4 regions of the Sphingomonas sp. BRN-1R genome follow, and region 4 is predicted to be linked to each of the others. Evidence: predicted binding sites of a transcription regulator. Region 4 holds the regulator's gene; each other region holds the start of a gene.
The links. Region 4 encodes LexA, which represses DNA repair genes until DNA is damaged. Its sites were predicted from a motif close to GTTCCNCNCTTGTTCT; they were not measured.

Region 1: AC3ANX_RS05585 (ImuA family protein) is a predicted target of LexA. The motif match lies at 1,855-1,870, and genes of this name have one in related genera.
Region 2: uvrA (excinuclease ABC subunit UvrA) is a predicted target of LexA. The motif match lies at 2,044-2,059, and genes of this name have one in related genera.
Region 3: AC3ANX_RS05915 (ribonucleoside-diphosphate reductase subunit alpha) is a predicted target of LexA. The motif match lies at 2,330-2,345, and genes of this name have one in related genera.

The regions. Positions count from the first base shown of each region.
Region 1 is NZ_CM173236.1:1,227,946-1,232,708, reverse strand. It holds gene AC3ANX_RS05590 (Y-family DNA polymerase) at 1-945, opposite strand, end outside; gene AC3ANX_RS05585 (ImuA family protein) at 1,055-1,834, opposite strand; gene AC3ANX_RS05580 (thiamine pyrophosphate-dependent enzyme) at 1,994-3,280, shown strand; gene AC3ANX_RS05575 (alpha-ketoacid dehydrogenase subunit beta) at 3,573-4,577, shown strand; gene AC3ANX_RS05570 (dihydrolipoamide acetyltransferase family protein) at 4,579-4,763, shown strand, end outside.
Region 2 is NZ_CM173236.1:665,152-669,914, forward strand. It holds gene AC3ANX_RS03110 (hypothetical protein) at 1-162, shown strand, start outside; gene AC3ANX_RS03115 (carbohydrate porin) at 356-1,891, opposite strand; gene uvrA (excinuclease ABC subunit UvrA) at 2,067-4,763, shown strand, end outside.
Region 3 is NZ_CM173236.1:1,304,699-1,309,461, forward strand. It holds gene AC3ANX_RS05910 (endonuclease domain-containing protein) at 1-237, opposite strand, end outside; gene AC3ANX_RS05915 (ribonucleoside-diphosphate reductase subunit alpha) at 306-2,228, opposite strand; gene AC3ANX_RS05920 (putative bifunctional diguanylate cyclase/phosphodiesterase) at 2,687-4,763, opposite strand, start outside.
Region 4 is NZ_CM173236.1:1,720,271-1,725,033, reverse strand. It holds gene moaC (cyclic pyranopterin monophosphate synthase MoaC) at 1-188, shown strand, start outside; gene AC3ANX_RS07935 (molybdopterin molybdotransferase MoeA) at 189-1,373, shown strand; gene lexA (transcriptional repressor LexA) at 1,442-2,122, shown strand; partial or broken gene AC3ANX_RS07925 (ComEC/Rec2 family competence protein) at 2,127-4,127, opposite strand; gene gltX (glutamate--tRNA ligase) at 4,291-4,763, shown strand, end outside.

The DNA.
Region 1 (4,763 bases), 490 kb from region 4:
GGCGATCGTGTCGGTATGCGCGCCAGGCGGCACCACCACCCACCCTGCGCCGGGGCCGCTGTGTTGCGAGGCGGAACGATTGCCCGACGCGGAGCGGCCCCGGCCTACGCCGGGGCGACGATCGGCACCGAACCGCGCCATCGCCCAGGCCGCGCCCGCGGTATCCGCCACCGCCACCCGCGCGGTGAAGCCGAGCCGCGCGAGCAGCCGCACGATCCGCGCCGCCATTCGCGCCTCGCCACCGAACAGATGCGCGGTGCCGGTGATATCGAGGAACAGCCCGTCTGGCCCCGACAGCGCGGCAAGCGGCGTCCAGCGTCGCGCCGCCGTGATGGCGAGCCGCAGCAGATCGGCGGCATCACCCGCCGGATCGGCATCGCGGATGTCGAGATCGGGCACCAGCGCGCGCGCCTGCGTGATCGCCATGCCCGGAGCGAGGCCGAGCGCGCGCGCCGCCGGGCAGGCCGCCGCCACGACGAGACTGCCGCCCTGCTTGATGCGGGTGACGAGCGGGCGGTCTGCGCCGCTTTCCCGAACCCGGCGCCCGATCGCTTTCGGGGGAGCGATGTCGCGCAGCTTGGGTCGCTGCAACGTCTCGCGGCCAGACGAATCGGGGTGAGCGGGGGCGCTGCGCGAGTCGGGCCCGAGCGACTTCGGCACCGATCCGGCCGGGCGGAACGGGTTGCCGCCGGTCGCCTCGTCGGGACGCATCGCGCGGAACGGCGGCGGGGCTGCTTCGCTGCGTCGGCCCATCTCGCGCACTGGCGGCCGCTGGTGTGCGGGCATGGCGGCGATCTGCGCGTCGATCTCCGCGCGCGCGTCGCCCTTCGCCCAGCGTGCGCCGGGGCGCCAGCCGCCCCCGCGCGGGACCGAGCAGGTGATGGCGCGTTCGGCAGCGGCGGCTTCGACGAGCGAGGGGTTGGCTTGAGAGGAGGTGCCGCCCAAAACGGCCCCGCCACGGGCAAAGCCCGTGGCGTCGGACGGGGCTGCGCCCCGCCGGCCGGCTTTGTCGCTGTGCGAAATAGCTTCGCTATTTCGCCTCGCGACTTCAGCCTCACGCAGCTTCGACGTAGGTGTCGCGATCCGCGTCGACGTACGTGTAACGATCCACTCCATCCGACGCAGCCGTTCGATCGGCCAGTCGGGCAGGTAGAGCGAGGCGACCCGTTTCATCGCATGCCTCCATGATAGTTTCGAAAGGTTCGCCGCCGCGTTGGCGGACCAGCGCGACATGCCAGCAGGCCCGCCCTACCCCCTCTACTGGCAGCGGCACCGAGGGCGCGCTTCCGATCCGCCAGCGCGTCATCGCCGCAGACGGCACGTGCAGCGGGTTGCCGTCCTCGCGCGCGTGGCGTTTCAGCAACAGCGCGATGGTCTTGCCGCCCTCGGCGGCGAGTTGCAGCCGGCGTGTGCTGGGCAAAGCGGCGCGCTTGACCTCGCCGATCACCGCGCCGAGCCCGCGATGCCGCAGCCCCTCCTCCATCAGCGCGAGCACCTCGGCATCGTCCGCCGCCTCGGCATAGAGCACGCGATCCGGATCGAGTCCGGCCTGATAAAGCCCCGGCGCGAACAGATCGCGCCTGCGCACCACCCACAGCACCGGCCCCCAGGCACGCGCGGCGGCACCCGCCATGAACAAGGTGGCGGCGGCATCGTCGCTCGGTCCGGGGGTGGCGGCGGCGACTTCATGCAGCGAATCGAGCCGCAATCCCCCGCTCGCGATCCGCTCGTCGAGCGCCGCCACGCCGAACGGCAGCACCGGGCGACGCTTGTAGCCGTCGCCCTGGATCGCTCGCAGGCTTTCGCGCAATTCTGCTATGGTGGCTGACGACACGATTCGACTCGCTGCTGAATGTTCCTACTTTGTTCTTATCGACACGGCTGAGTCAACCACCTTTGGCGATCAACCGCTGGTCAAGGCTGTTGAAATATAATAACAAGGGTGCATAAGATCATTTCGGGCGCGAAACCCGATCGAACCCGCGGAGATGTGATGCCAAGCGACCGACAGGGCGCTAATCTGCCCCCCCTTTCGCTCTACGTGCCGGAGCCGCGTTTCCGGCCCGGCGACACGGTCGATTTCACGCAGGTCGTGCTGCCCCCCGCCGGTCAGGCGCGCCGCCCCGACACCGCTGACCGCGCGGAGGATTTCACTGACCTCGCTTATGATCTCGTTCGTGTGCTGGGCGACGATGGGCAGGCGGTCGGCCCGTGGAATCCGCGCCTCGACGCCGATACGCTGCGCGCGATGCTGCGCAGCATGGTGACGGTGCGCGCGTTCGACGAACGCATGTTCCGCGCGCAGCGGCAGGGCAAGACCAGCTTCTACATGAAGTGCACCGGCGAGGAGGCGGTCGCCGTCTCCGCCGCCTTTGCGCTCGATCGCGACGACATGTGCTTCCCGTCGTACCGCCAGCAGGGCTTGCTGATCGCGCGCGACTGGTCGCTGGTCGACATGATGAACCAGATCTACTCGAACCGGGGCGACCGGTTGCAGGGCAAGCAGTTGCCGATCATGTATTCGGTCAAGGATGCCGGCTTCTTCTCGATCTCGGGCAACCTCACCACGCAATATCCGCAGGCAGTGGGCTGGGCGATGGCATCGGCGGCGAAGGGCGACACGCGCATCGCCGCCGCATGGTGCGGCGAGGGTTCGACCGCCGAGGGCGATTTCCACTCGGCCTGCACCTTCGCATCCGTGTACCGCGCGCCGGTCATCTTCAACGTCGTCAACAACCAGTGGGCGATCTCCAGCTTCTCCGGGTTCGCCGGTGCGGAAGCGACCACCTTCGCCGCGCGGGCGATCGGCTACGGCATCGCCGGGCTGCGGGTCGACGGCAACGATGCGCTCGCGGTCTATGCCGCCACCGCCTGGGCGGCGGAGCGCGCACGCACCAATCAGGGGCCGACGCTGATCGAGCATTTCACCTACCGCGTCGAAGGCCATTCGACCTCGGACGATCCCGGCCAGTACCGCTCCGCCGGCGAGGCGAGCGCATGGCCGCTCGGCGACCCGATCACGCGATTGAAGGACCACCTCGTCGCGCTCGGCGAGTGGGACGAGGACGCTCACGCCGCGCAGGACAAGGCGGTCGCCGAGACCGTCCGTGCCGCGCAGAAGGAGGCGGAGGCCAACGGCATTCTCGGCCACGGCCTGCACCAGCCGCTCGACTCGCTGTTCGACGGCGTGTTCGAGGAGATGCCGTGGCACCTGCGCGAGCAGCAGGCGCAGATGCTGGCGGAAGAAGCGGCGAGCGGCCGTCCGTGGGCGCGCAAGTGATGGCCGCCATCGTCGCCCCGGCGCAGGCAGGGGCCGCCGCGTTTTGGTCGATCCGCCCGCAAAGCAACCCAGCGGCCCCGGCCTGCGGGTTCCCCGCAAAGTATTACTTTGCGGGGTGCCCCTGCGCCGGGGCGACGGTTTTGAGGGCATCTTCACGCCCCCTCAGCGTCACCCCAGCGAAAGCTGGGGTCTCTCGCGGTTCGCGCGCGCTTCGTAACGGAAAGATCCCAGCTTCCGCTGGGGTGACGCAGGTGATGAAGTGACCGACGTACCCGAAACCTCCACCACCCGCATGAACATGATCCAGGCGATCAACTCCGCCATGAACGTGATGATGGAGCGCGACCCCGCCGTCATCGTGATGGGCGAGGATGTCGGCTATTTCGGCGGCGTGTTCCGCGCGACTGCGGGATTGCAGGCGAAATACGGCAAGACCCGCGTGTTCGACACGCCGATCACCGAATGCGGCATCATCGGCGTCGCGGTCGGCATGGGCGCCTATGGCCTGCGCCCCGTCCCGGAGATTCAATTCGCCGATTACATCTACCCCGCGCTTGACCAGTTGGTGAGCGAGGCGGCGCGGCTGCGCTATCGCTCGGCGGGCGAATTCATCGCGCCGATCACGGTGCGCTCGCCGTTCGGCGGCGGCATCTTCGGCGGGCAGACGCATTCGCAGAGCCCCGAGGGCATCTTTACCCATGTCTCCGGCATCAAGACGGTGATCCCGTCGACGCCCTACGACGCCAAGGGCCTGCTGATCGCCGCGATCGAGGACAACGACCCGACGTTGTTCTTCGAGCCCAAGCGCATCTACAACGGCCCGTTCGACGGCCATTGGGATCGCCCGACGCAGAACTGGTCGCAGCATCCGGCGGGCGCTGTGCCCGAGGGCTATTACAAGATCCCGCTCGGCAAGGCGAACGTGGTGCGCGAGGGCGAGGCGCTGACCATCCTCGTCTATGGCACGATGGTCCACGTCGCCTCGGCCGTGGTGGCGGAAGCGGGCGTCGATGCCGAGATCATCGATCTGCGCACGCTCGTGCCGCTCGATATCGAGACGATCGAGGCATCGGTGAAGAAGACCGGGCGCTGCATGATCATCCACGAGGCGACACGCACCGGCGGCTTCGGCGCGGAACTGTCGGCCTTGGTGCAGGAGCGCTGCTTCTACCACCTCGAAGCGCCGATCGAACGCGTCACCGGTTTCGACACGCCGTATCCGCACAGCCTCGAATGGGCGTATTTTCCAGGGCCGGTGCGGATCGGCGAAGCGCTCAAGAAAGTGATGAAGGACTGACATGGCACGCTTCACCTTCAAGCTCCCCGATATCGGTGAGGGCATTTCCGAGGCCGAAGTGGTCGCCTGGCACGTTGCGGTGGGCGACCGCGTCGAGGAGGACCAGCGCGTCGCCGACATGATGACCGACAAGGCGACGGTCGAGATGGAGTCGCCGGTGTCGGGCGTGGTGGTCGAACTGGGCGG
Region 2 (4,763 bases), 1.1 Mb from region 4:
TTCACCGTCGCGATCCTCGCCGGGATGGCGAGCGAGCACGTCATCGGCAAGATCGAGGCGTTTGGCCTCGGCACGATCACCGGCGGGCTGATCGGCGTGCTGCGCCTGCCGATGAGCCAGACCGCCGAAGCCGGCGACACGGCGGTACGCAACAGCGAGTGAGGGCGAGCCCCTTCGCGCTTCGCGGCGCGGAGGGGCATTACCAGCAGCGCCGTCATCCCGGACTTGTTCCGGGATCCACGTCTCGACGATATCAACGGCTGAAGCATTCGCGGAACCGTGAATGCCGGAACAAGTCCGGCATGACGCTAGCATGTCGCGGGGCTTTTGAATTCGGAAGGCGACGATCGCTTCGCTATAGCGTGATCGCCGCCTTCAGCCCCAGCACGCCGACATCGCTGAGCGTCTTCACCCCGCCGGGATGGTGGATGAGCTGCACATTGGGTTGCAGCTCGAGCCACGACACCGGCGTCAGGCTGTAATAGAGTTCGGCGGCATATTCCGCATCGCGCACCGGCGTGCCGGGGATCAGCGTGTCGGCCTGCGCCGCCCGCCCGTTGACGTTGGTGCGCCCGACCGCCAGGCCGAGTACGTCGCCCTTCAGCCCCGGCACCAGCCCCTTGTAGAACAGCCCGAGCGCGACCTGATTGTCGGTCACGCTGGTCGCGCGATCGGCCTGCGTGACGTTGGCGAACACGCCGAGCCCGGTCAGCGCCTTGCCGTCTTTCGACGCGCCGGTGATCTGCTGCTGCACGCTGGCGAACACGCCGTAGCGCCCCGAATGCTGGAGCGGGGCGAGCCCCGTCACCACGATCGGCCGGCGATCGATGTCGAGCAGCACGTCGTCGCCGTTTGTGGTCGAATACCAGCCGCCGACCTTGTACGATCCGACATGCCCGCCATCGAGGCCGCGCGTCCAGCCCGCCTCGAACGGCACCAGCACTCCGGTCGCACCGCCGAAGCGCGCGATGAAGAAATTGTTCTTCAGCTCGTTGGGGTTTTCGACATAGGCGCCGGCCTGCACGTACACGCCCTTCGCCACATCGACATGGAGCACGCCCGCCCACTCGGCGATCGGCCAGTTGTACCAATAATCGCCGACGAGGTTGCCCGGCTGCGCGCCGCAGAAGCTGAGGTTTTCGAAATGGCAGGAGAACACCGCGAAATCCGCACCGGGATTGGTGCGGCCAAGCTTCACCTCGACCTGATCGCCGAGCTTCTGCTGATACCATAGCTCCGTCACGCGCACGGTCTGGCCGCGGCCATAGACTTCCTGCACCTGTTGCAGCGTGCCCAAGCCCGCATCGTCGGACAGATTGCGTCCGCGCCGCCACGTCACCGTCGCCTGGAAGGTGCCGCCGTCGATCCCGGCGAGTTTGTCGAGATCGAACTTCGCGCCGAAATCGAACTGGCCGGTCTCGGTGACTTTCTCCTTCTTGCCGCCGGTGAAATTCCAGCCGCTTTCCGAAGCATAGCGCGCCGACACTTCGATGCCACGTTGGCCAAGATATGTCCGCGTCTTGCGCCAGTCGCCGAACAACCCGGGCGGCGCCTGATAGCGCGTGTCGCCGATCGGCGCATTGGGCGAGGTGTCGTACGGGTGCGCGGCATGGGTGAAGCGGCGCCGCGCGGCGGGCGTGGCGGCGGTCGGCGGCGCGTCGTTGGTCGGCTTCTGCGTGTTGGTGGCGGAGGTGTCCTTCGCCGCCTCGGGCGCGGGGGCGCCGATATCGACCGGCTGGGCGGGGGCGGGGTCGGGCTTCTTGGCGTCCGGTCCCGCTGCGCCCGCCTTGTCGGCATCGGCGGGGGCGACCTGCGCGAACGCGCTCGCGCCGGTCAGCAACCAGGCCGCGCCCAGCAGCGGGGCGAGGCGGCGGGTCGTCTTGGCGATCATAATCGAATCAAATCCTTGGGCGCGAAAGCTGCGAAGCGCAGGCGCGGTTGACCGCATAATCGCCGGTACACAATTCTGTTCCGCCCGCGAACCGAATATCGCCTCTCGCACGCAGCGATACGCGTTCCTATCTCGGCTCTGGAAACCCCTTTAGAACAAAGCTAGAACCATCGGCATGGCCCTTACCACCATTTCCGTGCGCGGCGCGCGTGAGCACAACCTCAAGAACGTCTCGGTCGACATCCCGCGCGACACGCTGACGGTCATCACCGGCCTGTCGGGCTCGGGCAAGTCGAGCCTCGCGTTCGATACGATCTATGCCGAGGGGCAGCGCCGCTACGTCGAGTCGCTGAGCGCCTATGCGCGCCAGTTCCTCGAAATGATGCAGAAGCCCGATGTCGATCACATCGAGGGCCTGTCCCCCGCCATCTCGATTGAGCAGAAGACCACCTCGCGCAACCCCCGCTCGACGGTGGCGACCGTCACCGAGATCTACGACTATATGCGCCTGCTGTGGGCGCGCGTCGGCATCCCCTATTCGTCCGCCACCGGCCTGCCGATCGCCGCGCAGACCGTGTCGCAGATGGTCGATCGCGTGATGGCGCTGCCCGAGGGCACGCGGCTGTACCTGCTCGCGCCGGTCATCCGCGGCCGCAAGGGCGAATACAAGAAGGAGATGCTCGAATGGCAGAAGGCGGGCTTCACCCGCGTGCGCATCGACGGCGAACTCCATGAGATCGAGGAAGCGCCCGCGCTCGACAAGAAGCTCAAGCACGACATCGAAGTGGTGGTCGACCGCCTCGTCGTGAACCCCGACAGCGCTACCCGCCTCGCCGAGAGTTTCGAGACCGCGCTCAAACTGGCCGAGGGGCTCGCCTATGTCGATCTGGTCGACGCGACCGTCGCGGGCCTGGCCGGTGACGCGCCGATGCCGGTCGGCCAGGGCCAAGCCGAAGGCGAGACGATCGCCAAGGGCAAGACCGCCAAGAAGATGAAGGGCACCGGCATCCCGGACAACCGCATCGTCTTCTCCGAAAAATTCGCCTGCCCGGTCAGCGGCTTCACCATTGCCGAGATCGAGCCGCGGCTGTTCTCGTTCAACGCACCCCAGGGCGCGTGCCCGGCCTGCGACGGCCTCGGCGAGAAACTGCTGTTCGACGAAGACCTCGTCGTCCCCAACCACGCGCTGTCGATCAAGAAGGGCGCGGTCGTGCCCTGGGCCAAGTCCAACCCGCCGTCGCCCTATTACATGCAGGTGCTCGGCAGCCTCGCGCGCGAATACGATTTCAACCTCGACACGGCGTGGCAGGAACTGCCGCCCGAGGTGCAGCGCGTCATCCTCCACGGCACCGAGGGCAAGCCGGTCACGCTCACCTTCATCGATGGCCGCAAGAGCTACGACGTGAAGAAGCCGTTCGAGGGCGTGATCGGCAACCTCAACCGCCGCATGCTCTCCACCGAAAGCGCGTGGATGCGTGAGGAACTGTCCAAATACCAATCCTCCGCCCCCTGCGAAGTGTGCGGCGGCGCGCGCCTCAAGCCCGAGGCGCTCGCGGTCAAGATCGGCATGCGCGACGTCTCGTCGATCACGCGATTGTCGGTGGTCGATGCGCTCGCGTGGTTCACCGCCATCCCGAACGACCTGACGCCACAGCAGAACGCCATCGCCGAGCGGATCCTCAAGGAAATCCTCGAACGGCTCGGCTTCCTCAACAACGTCGGGCTCGATTACCTCAACCTCGATCGCACCTCGGGCACGCTGTCGGGCGGCGAGAGCCAGCGCATCCGCCTCGCCTCGCAGATCGGCTCGGGGCTGTCGGGCGTGCTCTACGTGCTCGACGAACCCTCGATCGGCCTGCACCAGCGCGACAACGACATGCTGCTGGCGACGCTGCGCCGCCTGCGCGACCTCGGCAACACCGTGCTGGTGGTCGAGCATGACGAGGATGCGATCCGCACCGCCGATTACGTGATCGACATGGGGCCGGGCGCCGGCGTCCACGGCGGCAGCGTGATCGCGCAGGGCACGTTCGAGGAAGTGCTCGCCACTGAAGGCAGCATCACCGCCGATTACCTCGCCGGCCGCCGCAAGGTGCCGGTGCCGGACAAGCGCCGCAAGGGCAACGGCAAGAAGCTCACCGTCCACAACGCCACCGCCAACAATCTGCGCGGCGTGACGGCGAGCATCCCGCTCGGCACCTTCACCTGCATCACCGGCGTGTCCGGCTCGGGCAAGTCGAGCTTCACCATCGACACGCTCTATGCGGCGGCGGCGCGGTCGCTCAACGGCGCGCGCATCGTGCAGGGCAAGCACGACAAGATCACCGGCCTGCAATATCTCGACAAGGTGATCGACATCGACCAGTCGCCGATCGGCCGCACCCCGCGCTCGAACCCGGCCACCTATACCGGCGCCTTCACCCAGATCCGCGACTGGTTCGCCGGGCTGCCCGAAGCGCAGGCGCGCGGCTACAAGGCCGGGCGGTTCAGCTTCAACGTCAAGGGCGGCCGCTGCGAGGCATGCCAGGGTGACGGCCTGCTCAAGATCGAGATGCACTTCCTCCCCGACGTGTACGTGACGTGCGACGTCTGCCACGGCCAGCGCTACAATCGCGAAACGCTCGAGGTGAAGTTCAAGGGACTGAGCATCGCCGACGTGCTCGACATGACGGTCGAGGATGCGGTCGAGTTCTTCAAGGCGGTGCCGCCGATCCGCGACAAGATGGCGATGCTCGCCGAAGTCGGGCTCGGCTACGTCAAGGTCGGCCAGCAGGCGACGACGCTATCGGGCGGCGAGGCGCAGCGGGTGAAGCTCGCCAAGGAACTGTCGCGCCGCGCGACGGGGCAGACGCTGTACATACTCGACGAGCCG
Region 3 (4,763 bases), 420 kb from region 4:
CGCATCGTAAGCGGCGGTTTGGTCATGCTGGCCGCCATCCACTTCGATCACCAGCCGCTCCGAGACGCACAGGAAGTCCGCGATATACGGGCCAAGCGGAACCTGACGGCGCCATTTCAGCGCGGGCAAGCCCTCCCGCAGCGCGCGCCACAAGACTTTCTCCGCGTCGGTTGCGTTACGTCGTAGCTCGCGCGCACGCTCAACTGTTCCGGCAGGCTGATTTCGATAGGTGCGCATACACCCTCACCCTTCCGCCGCTGCGCGGCTCCCTCCCTCTCCTGCCGGGAGAGGGACCTCAGTTCACCTCACTGGCACGCCAGGCATTCGTCATAGTCCGTGCTCTCGCCCAGCTCGAACTTGGGCGCGTCGATCGTGTTGTCCGCCTCGACTCCGCCCGCGAAGCCGGCGCGTTGCACCGATTTCGAACGCAGATAATAGAGCGACTTGATGCCCAGTTCCCACGCGCGGAAGTGGAGCATCAGCAGATCCCACTTTTCGACATCGGCGGGGATGAACAGGTTGAGCGAGGTCGACTGGTCGATATAGGGCGTGCGGTCGGCCTGAAGCTCGATCAGCCAGCGCTGGTCGATCTCGAAGCTGGTCTTGTAGCAGTCCTTTTCCTCGGCGGAGAGGAAATCGAGATGCTGCACCGAACCGCCACGTTCGAGGATCGAGTTCCAGATCGCGTCCGAATTCTTCGACTTCTCGATCAGCAGCTTTTCGAGATACGGGTTCTTGATCGAGAAACTGCCCGACAGCGTCTTGTGCGTGTAGATGTTGGCCGGGATCGGCTCGATACAGGCCGACGTGCCGCCGCAGATGATCGAGATCGACGCGGTCGGCGCGATCGCCATCTTGCACGAGAACCGCTCCATCACGCCGCGATCGGCGGCGTCGGGGCAGGGCCCGCGCTCGACCGCGAGGTGCATCGACGCCTCGTCGACCTGCGCCTTGATGTGCTTGAACATGCGCAGGTTCCACGACTTCGCCATCGCGCCTTCGAACGCGAGCCCGCGCGCCTGAAGGAACGAGTGGAAGCCCATCACGCCGAGACCCACCGACCGCTCGCGCATCGCCGAATAGGCGGCGCGCTCCATGCCCGGCTCGGCGCGGTCGATGAAGTCCTGCAACACATTGTCGAGGAAGCGCATCACGTCCTCGATGAAGCCCTTCTCGTCCTTCCACTGGTCCCACGTCTCGAAGTTGAGCGAGGACAGGCAGCACACGGCGGTACGATCGTTGCCGAGGTGGTCCTTACCCGTCGGCAGGGTAATCTCGCTGCACAGGTTCGAGGTCGACACCTTGAGGCCAAGCTCGCGGTGGTGCTTGGGCATGTTCTTGTTCACATGATCGGCGAAGACGATGTACGGCTCGCCGGTCGCCAGCCGCACCTCGACCAGCTTCTGGAACAGCGCGCGCGCGTTGACCGTGCCGCGCACCGAGCCGTCCTTGGGGCTCTTGAGATCCCAGTCGCTGCCGTCGCGAACCGCCTCCATGAAGGCGTCGGGGATCAGCACGCCGTGGTGCAGGTTGAGCGCCTTGCGGTTGAAGTCGCCCGAGGTCTTGCGGATTTCGAGGAACTCCTCGATCTCAGGGTGCGAGATGTCGAGATAGCAGGCGGCGGACCCGCGCCGCAGCGAGCCTTGCGAGATCGCCAGCGTGAGGCTGTCCATCACGCGCACGAACGGGATGATGCCGCTGGTCTTGCCGTTGAGCCCGACCGGCTCGCCGATGCCGCGCACATTGCCCCAATAGGTGCCGATGCCGCCGCCGCGCGAGGCGAGCCAGACGTTCTCGTTCCAGGTGTCGACGATACCGCCGAGGCTGTCGGGCACCGAGTTGAGGAAGCACGAGATCGGCAGGCCACGGCCCGTGCCGCCGTTCGACAGCACCGGCGTCGCCGGCATGAACCACAATTGCGAGATATAGTCGTACAGCCGCTGGGCATGGGCGGCATCGTCGGCATAGGCCGAGGCGACGCGCACGAACAGATCCTGGAAGCGTTCGCCGGGCAGCAGATAGCGGTCGGTCAGCGTCTCCTTGCCAAAATCGGTGAGCAACGCATCGCGCGAATGGTCGACCTCTACCGGATAGAGCTGCGGCTTCACCGCCTTCGAATCGCCGCGTTCGGAGAGCTTGCGCTCCGCGCCGCTGGTGTCGACCTTGGTCGCCTCGATCGTGTCGGTCGCCATTGTTTCGCTCGCTTCCTGGCTGTCCCTGAAGTCCATCGGTATCGCCCCTGTTCCATCCGTCTGCATGCGGACCGTGTTCCCGGTCCGTTCGAATCGGGGGCTGGCCCCCATCATAGCGTTTCGGGCGCTTGCCCGGGAGAACAAAATGAGACCGCACCCAGGCAAGCAGCGCCGAAAGGCACCTGCGCAATATGGGGTCGGTTCGTTCGTTCTACCAGTTCTGGGGCTCGCCCGTGAACCTTACCCCTACAGATTGTGCCTTATCGTCGCGGTTCGCAAGACGGTAAATGACACATCAGCGACTCCGTTCGTCGCAGTTTCGATGCGGCGGACGGCACACGGGAGTACGGCAGGAAGCGCGACGCGTGGACTTGCGCGGGCTTCGCGAAACGCAAGAGCCAGACCCCGCAATCCACAGAAATTTCTTTGCGCCGCGCCATCGCGCCGGCATCGACTCGTTGGTGGGCGGAAGCGCCGGCGGTCGCCGCGCGCCGTTATCCGGCCTTGCGCAGCGGCTGCGTCACGGGCGTGGCATTGAGCCGTTCCATGTTGAACGGTTGCGCGAACTCGAGCCCCGCGCGACCCTCCGCGGCCCAGCGCAGCGTGGCGGGGAACATCTCGTCTTCGATCAGCTCGATCATCACCGCCATGCCCGCCGCATCGCCGTCGATCTCGATGCCGTCGATCATCGCGCCGCTTGGCGACATGTTGCGGATGCGGACCTCGCCGATTTCCTCACCGACGCGGATCTGCGCGGTGCGGATCATCGCATGGCGCACCGGACGGCTCTTGCGATGGCCCGAGGCGAGCGCCTTGCCGCCTTCCGCAAGCTGGACCCGGACTTCCGCCGCGCGCGCCGCCTTGCCATAGACCCAGCCCTGGATGTGGCTGCACCCGAGATCGCGGATCAGGTCGATCTCGTCATGCGTTTCGACGCCTTCCGCCGTCGTCTCCATGCCGAGCGCGTCGGCGAGCGTGACGATCGCGCGGATGATCGCGGCGTTGCGGTTGCCCGCGATCGCCGCGCCGCGCACGAAGCTCTGGTCGATCTTGATCTTGTCGAACGGCGCCTTCTTCAGATAGCCGAGCGAGGAATAGCCGGTGCCGAAATCGTCGAGCGCCAGCCGCACGCCGAGACCTTTGAGCGTCTTGAACATCTGTTCGGACGAGGCGGTCTCATCGAGGAACACGCCCTCGGTGATCTCCAGTTCGAGCCGGCCGGGCGCGATGCCCGATTTCGCCAGCGCGGAGGTGACGACGGCGGGCAACCCCGGATTGGCGAACTGGATCGGCGAGACGTTGACCGCGACGCGCACGTCGCCCGGCCAAGCGGCCGCCTCCATGCAGGCGGTGCGCAGCACCCATTCGCCGATCGCCTCGATCAGCCCGCAATCTTCCGCCACCGGCACGAACTCGGCCGGGCTGATCGGCCCGCGAGTCGGGTGGTCCCAGCGGACCAGCGCCTCATAGCCGACGATCCGCTCGCTCGCGGTGCTGACGACCGGCTGGTAGGCGACGTGGAACTGGCTTGCGGCAAGCGCATGGCGCAGATCGTCTTCGATCTGCTTGCGGCTGCGCGCGCCGTCGAGCATCGCGGGCTTGAAGAAGCGATGGATGCCGCGCCCGTCGCCCTTGGCGCCGTACAGCGCGAGATCGGCGTTGCGCACCAAGGTTTCCGCGTCGGTGCCGTCCTCGGGCGCGAGCGCGATGCCGATCGAGCAGCCGATCGAGATCGAGGAACCGTCGATCGAATAGGGCTGCGACAGCGATTCGATGACGACCCGCGCGATCGTGCTCAGCGTGTCGCGATCGGTCTCTCCGGGCAGCACCACCTGGAACTCGTCGCCGCCAAGCCGCCCGACCAGCCCGTTGTCGCCGATCGCGCGCACCAGCCGCTGCGCCACCTGCTTGAGCAGCGCGTCGCCGGTCTGGTGGCCGAGCGTATCGTTGACCGCCTTGAACCGATCGAGATCGAGCAGGAACAGGCCGGTGCCGCGCGCCCCGCTCGCCTGCGCGAGCGTCTGGTCGAGCCACTGCTTCATGCGCTGCCGATTGGCGAGCCCGGTGAGACTGTCGAACAGCGCGAGCCGCGCGATCTCGGCCTCGGCGCGGCGGCGCTCGGTCAGGTCGCTGCCGTTGCCGATGAAGCCGAGGAACGTGCCATCGGCATCGGCGATCGGCCGCCCCGTCATCGACCACCAGCGATCGAGCTTGCCCGGAACGGCAGGTCGCACCGAGTAGTTGGAGAATGCGGTGCGCGAGGCGAGGTGGAAGGCGATCGTGCGCTCGGTCTCGGCGGCGCTCGCATCGACGCGGAACAATGCGGTGAGCGGCGCGCCGATGGCACGCGCATGCGGGCTGTCGAGTTCGGCTGCGACCTTGGTGGACAGATAGGTGACATTGCCTTCGCCGTCGGTCTGCCAGAACCAGCCGGTGCCCTGTTCCTCGAATTCGCGCACCAGCCGCACCGCGATCCGTTCGGTGCCGCCGGGGTCGGCTGCGGCGACGGGGCGGGTGCCGCGCCCGGTCAGGAACAGCAGCGCCGCGCTGCTCGCGACCAACGCGAGCGCG
Region 4 (4,763 bases):
CCACCGCCGCGACCGAGGGCAAGACCGGTGTCGAGATGGAAGCGCTCACCGCTGCCAGCGTCGCGCTGCTGACGATCTACGACATGGCCAAGGCGATCGACAAGGCGATGGTGATCTCAGGGCTTCGGCTGCTGGAGAAGCGCGGCGGCAAATCGGGCGACTGGCATGCGCCGGAGGACACCGCCTAGATGCCCGCCCTGCTGCCGGTGGAAGACGCACTCGCGCGCCTGCTCGCGCTCGCCGCGCCGGTCGCACGCGAGGACGCGCCGATCCGTGCCGCCACCGGGCGCTGGGCGGCGGACGACGTGTGCGCGCTGCGGACGCAGCCTTACGCCGATCTGTCGGCGATGGACGGCTATGCGCTGCGCTTCGGCGATCTGCCCGGCCCGTTCGCCGTAATCGGCGAGAGCGCGGCGGGTTCGCCGTTCCCGCGCGCGGTCGGCGCGGGTGAGGCGGTGCGCATCTTCACCGGCGCGACGATGCCCGACGGCACCGACACGGTGCTGGTCCAGGAGGAGGCCGCGCGCGACGGCGAGCACCTGCGCCTCGTCGGCGACGGCCCCGCCCACGTCGGCCGCAACGTCCGCCGCAAAGGCCTCGATTTCAGCACCGGCGAGGTGCTGGTCGCGCGCGGCGAGCGGCTGACCGCCGCCCGCATCGCGGTCGCCGCGACCGGCGGACACGGCACGCTACCGGTGCGCCGCGTGATCCGCGTGGCCACGGTTGCGACCGGCGACGAACTGGTCGCACCCGGCGCGCCGCTGCCGCCGGGGGCGCTGCCCGAATCGAACGGCGCGATGCTCGCGGCGATGCTCGCGGACCTCCCGGTCGAGGTGGTCGATCTCGGCATCCTGCCCGACCGGCTCGATACGATCACCACGGCCTTCGCTGCCGTGGATGCCGACATTCTCGTCACCACCGGCGGCGCGTCGGTCGGCGATCACGATCTGGTGCGCCCTGCGCTTGAGGCGGCCGGCGGCAATCTCGACTTCTGGAAGATCGCGCTGCGCCCGGGCAAGCCGATGCTGGCCGGGCGGCTGAACGGCGCGGTGGTGCTGGGCCTGCCCGGCAATCCGGTATCCGCGTTCGTCACCGCGACACTGTTCCTGCGCCCGCTGATCGCGTTCATGAGCGGTGCCGCCGATCCTGCACCGCGTCGTACCGGCGCGGTTCTCGGTGAGGATCTGCCTGCCAACGATCACCGCACCGACTATCTGCGTGCGGAGACGCGTGGCGGCCGTGTCTTCGTCGCGGCCATTCAGGACAGCTCGATGCTGCGCACGTTGGCACGCGCCGACTGCCTCGTCGTCCGCGCGCCGCACGCAGCCCCGGCCAAGGCCGGCGACTCGGTGGAAATCCTGCCACTTTGGTGATGGATCGTCCTTGACGGGCCTATCATTGTTCCATATTGGTTCCGCATCTGTTCGGACGGAGGAACGCGATGCTCACCCGCAAGCAGCACGAGCTGATCTGCTTCATCAATGACCGCCTTGAGGAAACTGGGGTGTCGCCCTCGTTCGAGGAGATGAAGGAGGCGCTCGATCTGAAATCCAAGTCGGGCGTGCATCGTCTCATCAGCGCACTCGAGGAGCGGCAGTTCATCCGCCGCCTGCCCAATCGCGCGCGTGCGCTCGAAGTGCTGCGCATGCCCGAACGGACCGCGCCGCCGAAGAAAGCCGCCGCGACGGCTGAGGCGCCCGCCCCCTCCAACGTGCGCACGCTGCCGCAGCCTGCGAACGATGTTGTCGAGATCCCGCTGCACGGCCGCATCGCCGCCGGCGTGCCGATCGAGGCGTTCGAGGGTCAGTCGATGCTCGCCGTGCCCGCCGCGCTGCTTGGCGGCGGCGAACATTATGCGCTGGAGGTAGCCGGGGACTCGATGGTCGATGCTGGCATTCTCGACGGCGATTACGCGCTGATCCGCCGCACCGAAATCGCCCGCGACGGCGAGATCGTCGTCGCGCTGATCGAGGAGGCTGAGGCGACGCTCAAGTATTTCCGCCGCGAGGGCGCGATGGTTCGGCTCGATCCCGCCAACCGCGCCTATGATCCGCAGCGCTACGCCCCCGCGCAGGTGCGGATCCAGGGTAAGCTCGCCGGGTTGCTGCGTCGCTACGATTGATCCGCCACGGGTGACGGTCACCCGGTTGGTCGACGGTGGCGATGTTCGCGGTGGATAACGTGATCGCGACCCCACCGGTCTTCGCGAGCGTCGTCTGGTCGAGCTTGAGCCAGCGTGGGCTACAGGCGCGCGGCAGACGGCGCTCGCTGATGACGATGTCGACTGTCTTGCAGAGCGGCGCGAGTTGCTCGGTGGGTACGAAATAGCCGCTGCGCGTTGCCAGGATGCGCCAGCGCCGTCCGCCGCTGGTGCGCTGGACGACGCAGAGGTCGCGGCTGCACCGCGCATCGGGTTGTTCGGACAGGAGCAGCGGCACGCCGACGATGCCGCCGTTCTCCGCAAAGGTGTTGGCGGTGTAATCGCCGGTGCGGTCGCGCAGCACCGCAAGATTGCCGCCGGGCGTGCGGATCGCGGCATGGCGGCCATCGCCGGTGACGAGCAGATCGGGCACGGGCGTCAGCAGCGCCCAGACCGCGCCCGCCGCCAGCGGCACCGCGCCGAGCCGCCGCCATCGTGTCCGCCATAGCGCAATCCACAGACCGCCCGCCACCATCAGCGCGTATGCGCCAGATGGCATGGCCGGCAGCGGAGCCACTGCACCGGGCAGCGCGGCCACCGCATGCGCGATCCACAGCAGCAGGTCGAGCGAGCGCGCGGTCACCCACCAGAACGGCCAGCCCGCGCCGATCGCGTCGAACAGCAGCGCAAGCGCCTCGAACGGCATCGTCACGAAGGTGGTCAGCGGGATCGCGACGATGTTCGCGACCGATCCGTACACGCCCGCACGGTGAAAGTGGAACACCGAGATCGGGATGAGCGCCAGTTCGACGACGACGCCGGTGACCAGCAGCGATACCAGCTCGCGCAGCATCGCGCGCCAGCGTCGCTCCTCGTGCGGGCCGAACCAGCGCTTCATCGCCGGGTGCTCGTGCAGCGACACGATCGCCGCCACCGCCGCGAACGAAAGCTGGAAGCTTGGACCCGCGAGCGCCTCCGGGTACAGCAGCAACACCACGAACGCGCCCGCCGCAACCAGCCGCAAGGTGATCGCCTCGCGCCCCATCGCCAGCGCGACCAACACCAGCAGCGCGGCGACGCACGATCGCACCGTCGGCACCTCCGCACCGGTCAGCAGCGTATAGCCGATCGCGGCGAGCGCCCCCGCCCCGGCCGCGATCATCGGCACGCGCAGCCGCAGCGCGATCCACGGGCTGAGCGCGAGCAATCGCCCGACGATCAGCATCACCGCGCCCACGGCGGCGGTGATGTGCAGCCCGCTCACCGACAGCAGATGCGCGAGACCGGAGCGGCGCATCGCATCCGCGTCGCTTTCGGAGATGGCATATTGGTCGCCGGTCGCCAGCGCGGCGGCGATCGCCCCCGCCCCGCCCGGCGCGCTGTGCTGGATGTGCAGCGACAGCGCCGCCCGCCATGCGCCCAGCCCCCCGGCCGCCGCGCCCGGCGTCAGCACCGTCACCGGTGCCAGCCCGCGCCCGGTCGCGCCGATGCCGTCGAACCAGGCGACGCGCGCGAAGTCGTACGCGCCGGGCACCGCCGGGCCGGGCGGCGGCATCAACCGCGCGCCGAGCCGGATCGTCGCGCCCTCACCCAGCCCGGCCGGCACGTCCTTGGTCGCAAGGTTGACGCGCACATGCGCGGGCAGCACCGCCGCCGGATGCTTACCGTCCGGCATCACGTGCAGCGGCGCCAACCGCAGCCGGACGAGATCGCGCGCGGCGAGCGGATCGAGCCGCTCGACCCGCGCCTCGAACGTCGCCATCACCTGCCCGGCGACGGGCTTCACCCCGACGGCTTCGGCGCGCACCCACACGAGCAATATGCCGCCCGCGACCAGCAGCGCCGCCACGGCCACCGCCCGCCCGGCCCGATCGCCGCGCGCCACCGCGAGCGCTGCCAGCGAAACGCCCGTCGCCGCCAGCGCCGCCAGCCGCCAGCCCCAAGGATCGGGCAGCATCAGCCACACGGTGATGCCCGCGCCGAGCATCACCGGCAGCCACAGCACGAGCTGATCGCGCTCGGCCTCCAGCCAGCGCTCGACCCCGCCCGCAAACGCCAAAAGCCAGCCGATTTGAAGCGGCCGGGGTCGCGTGCTAGGGGCGGCATCGGCTGAACTGGCCATCGAATTTCATGTCTGGGAGACCGCGCGGTTGAGCGCAACATCTGATAGCGCGGCAGCCGCACCGGCCACGCCCGCGACCACACCCGTCGTTACCCGGTTCGCGCCCTCGCCGACCGGTTATCTGCACATCGGCGGCGCGCGCACCGCCTTGTTCAACTGGCTCTATGCCAAGCGGATGGGCGGCACGTTCCTGCTGCGAATCGAGGATACCGACCGCGCGCGCTCGACCCAGCCGGCGATCGACGCGATCCTCACCTCGATGCGCTGGCTCGGGCTCGATTGGGACGGCGACGCGGTGTTCCAGTTCGAGCGCGCCGCGCGCCATGCCGAGGTCGCACACCAGATGGTCGCGAACGGCCACGCCTATCGCTGCTACATGACGCAGGAAGAACTCGCCGCGATGCGCGCCGAGGCCGAGGCCGCCAAGCGCCCCTTGCGGGTGCGCAGCCCGTGGCGCGAACGCGACCCGGCCGAGGCCGGCGACAAGCCCTATGTCGTGCG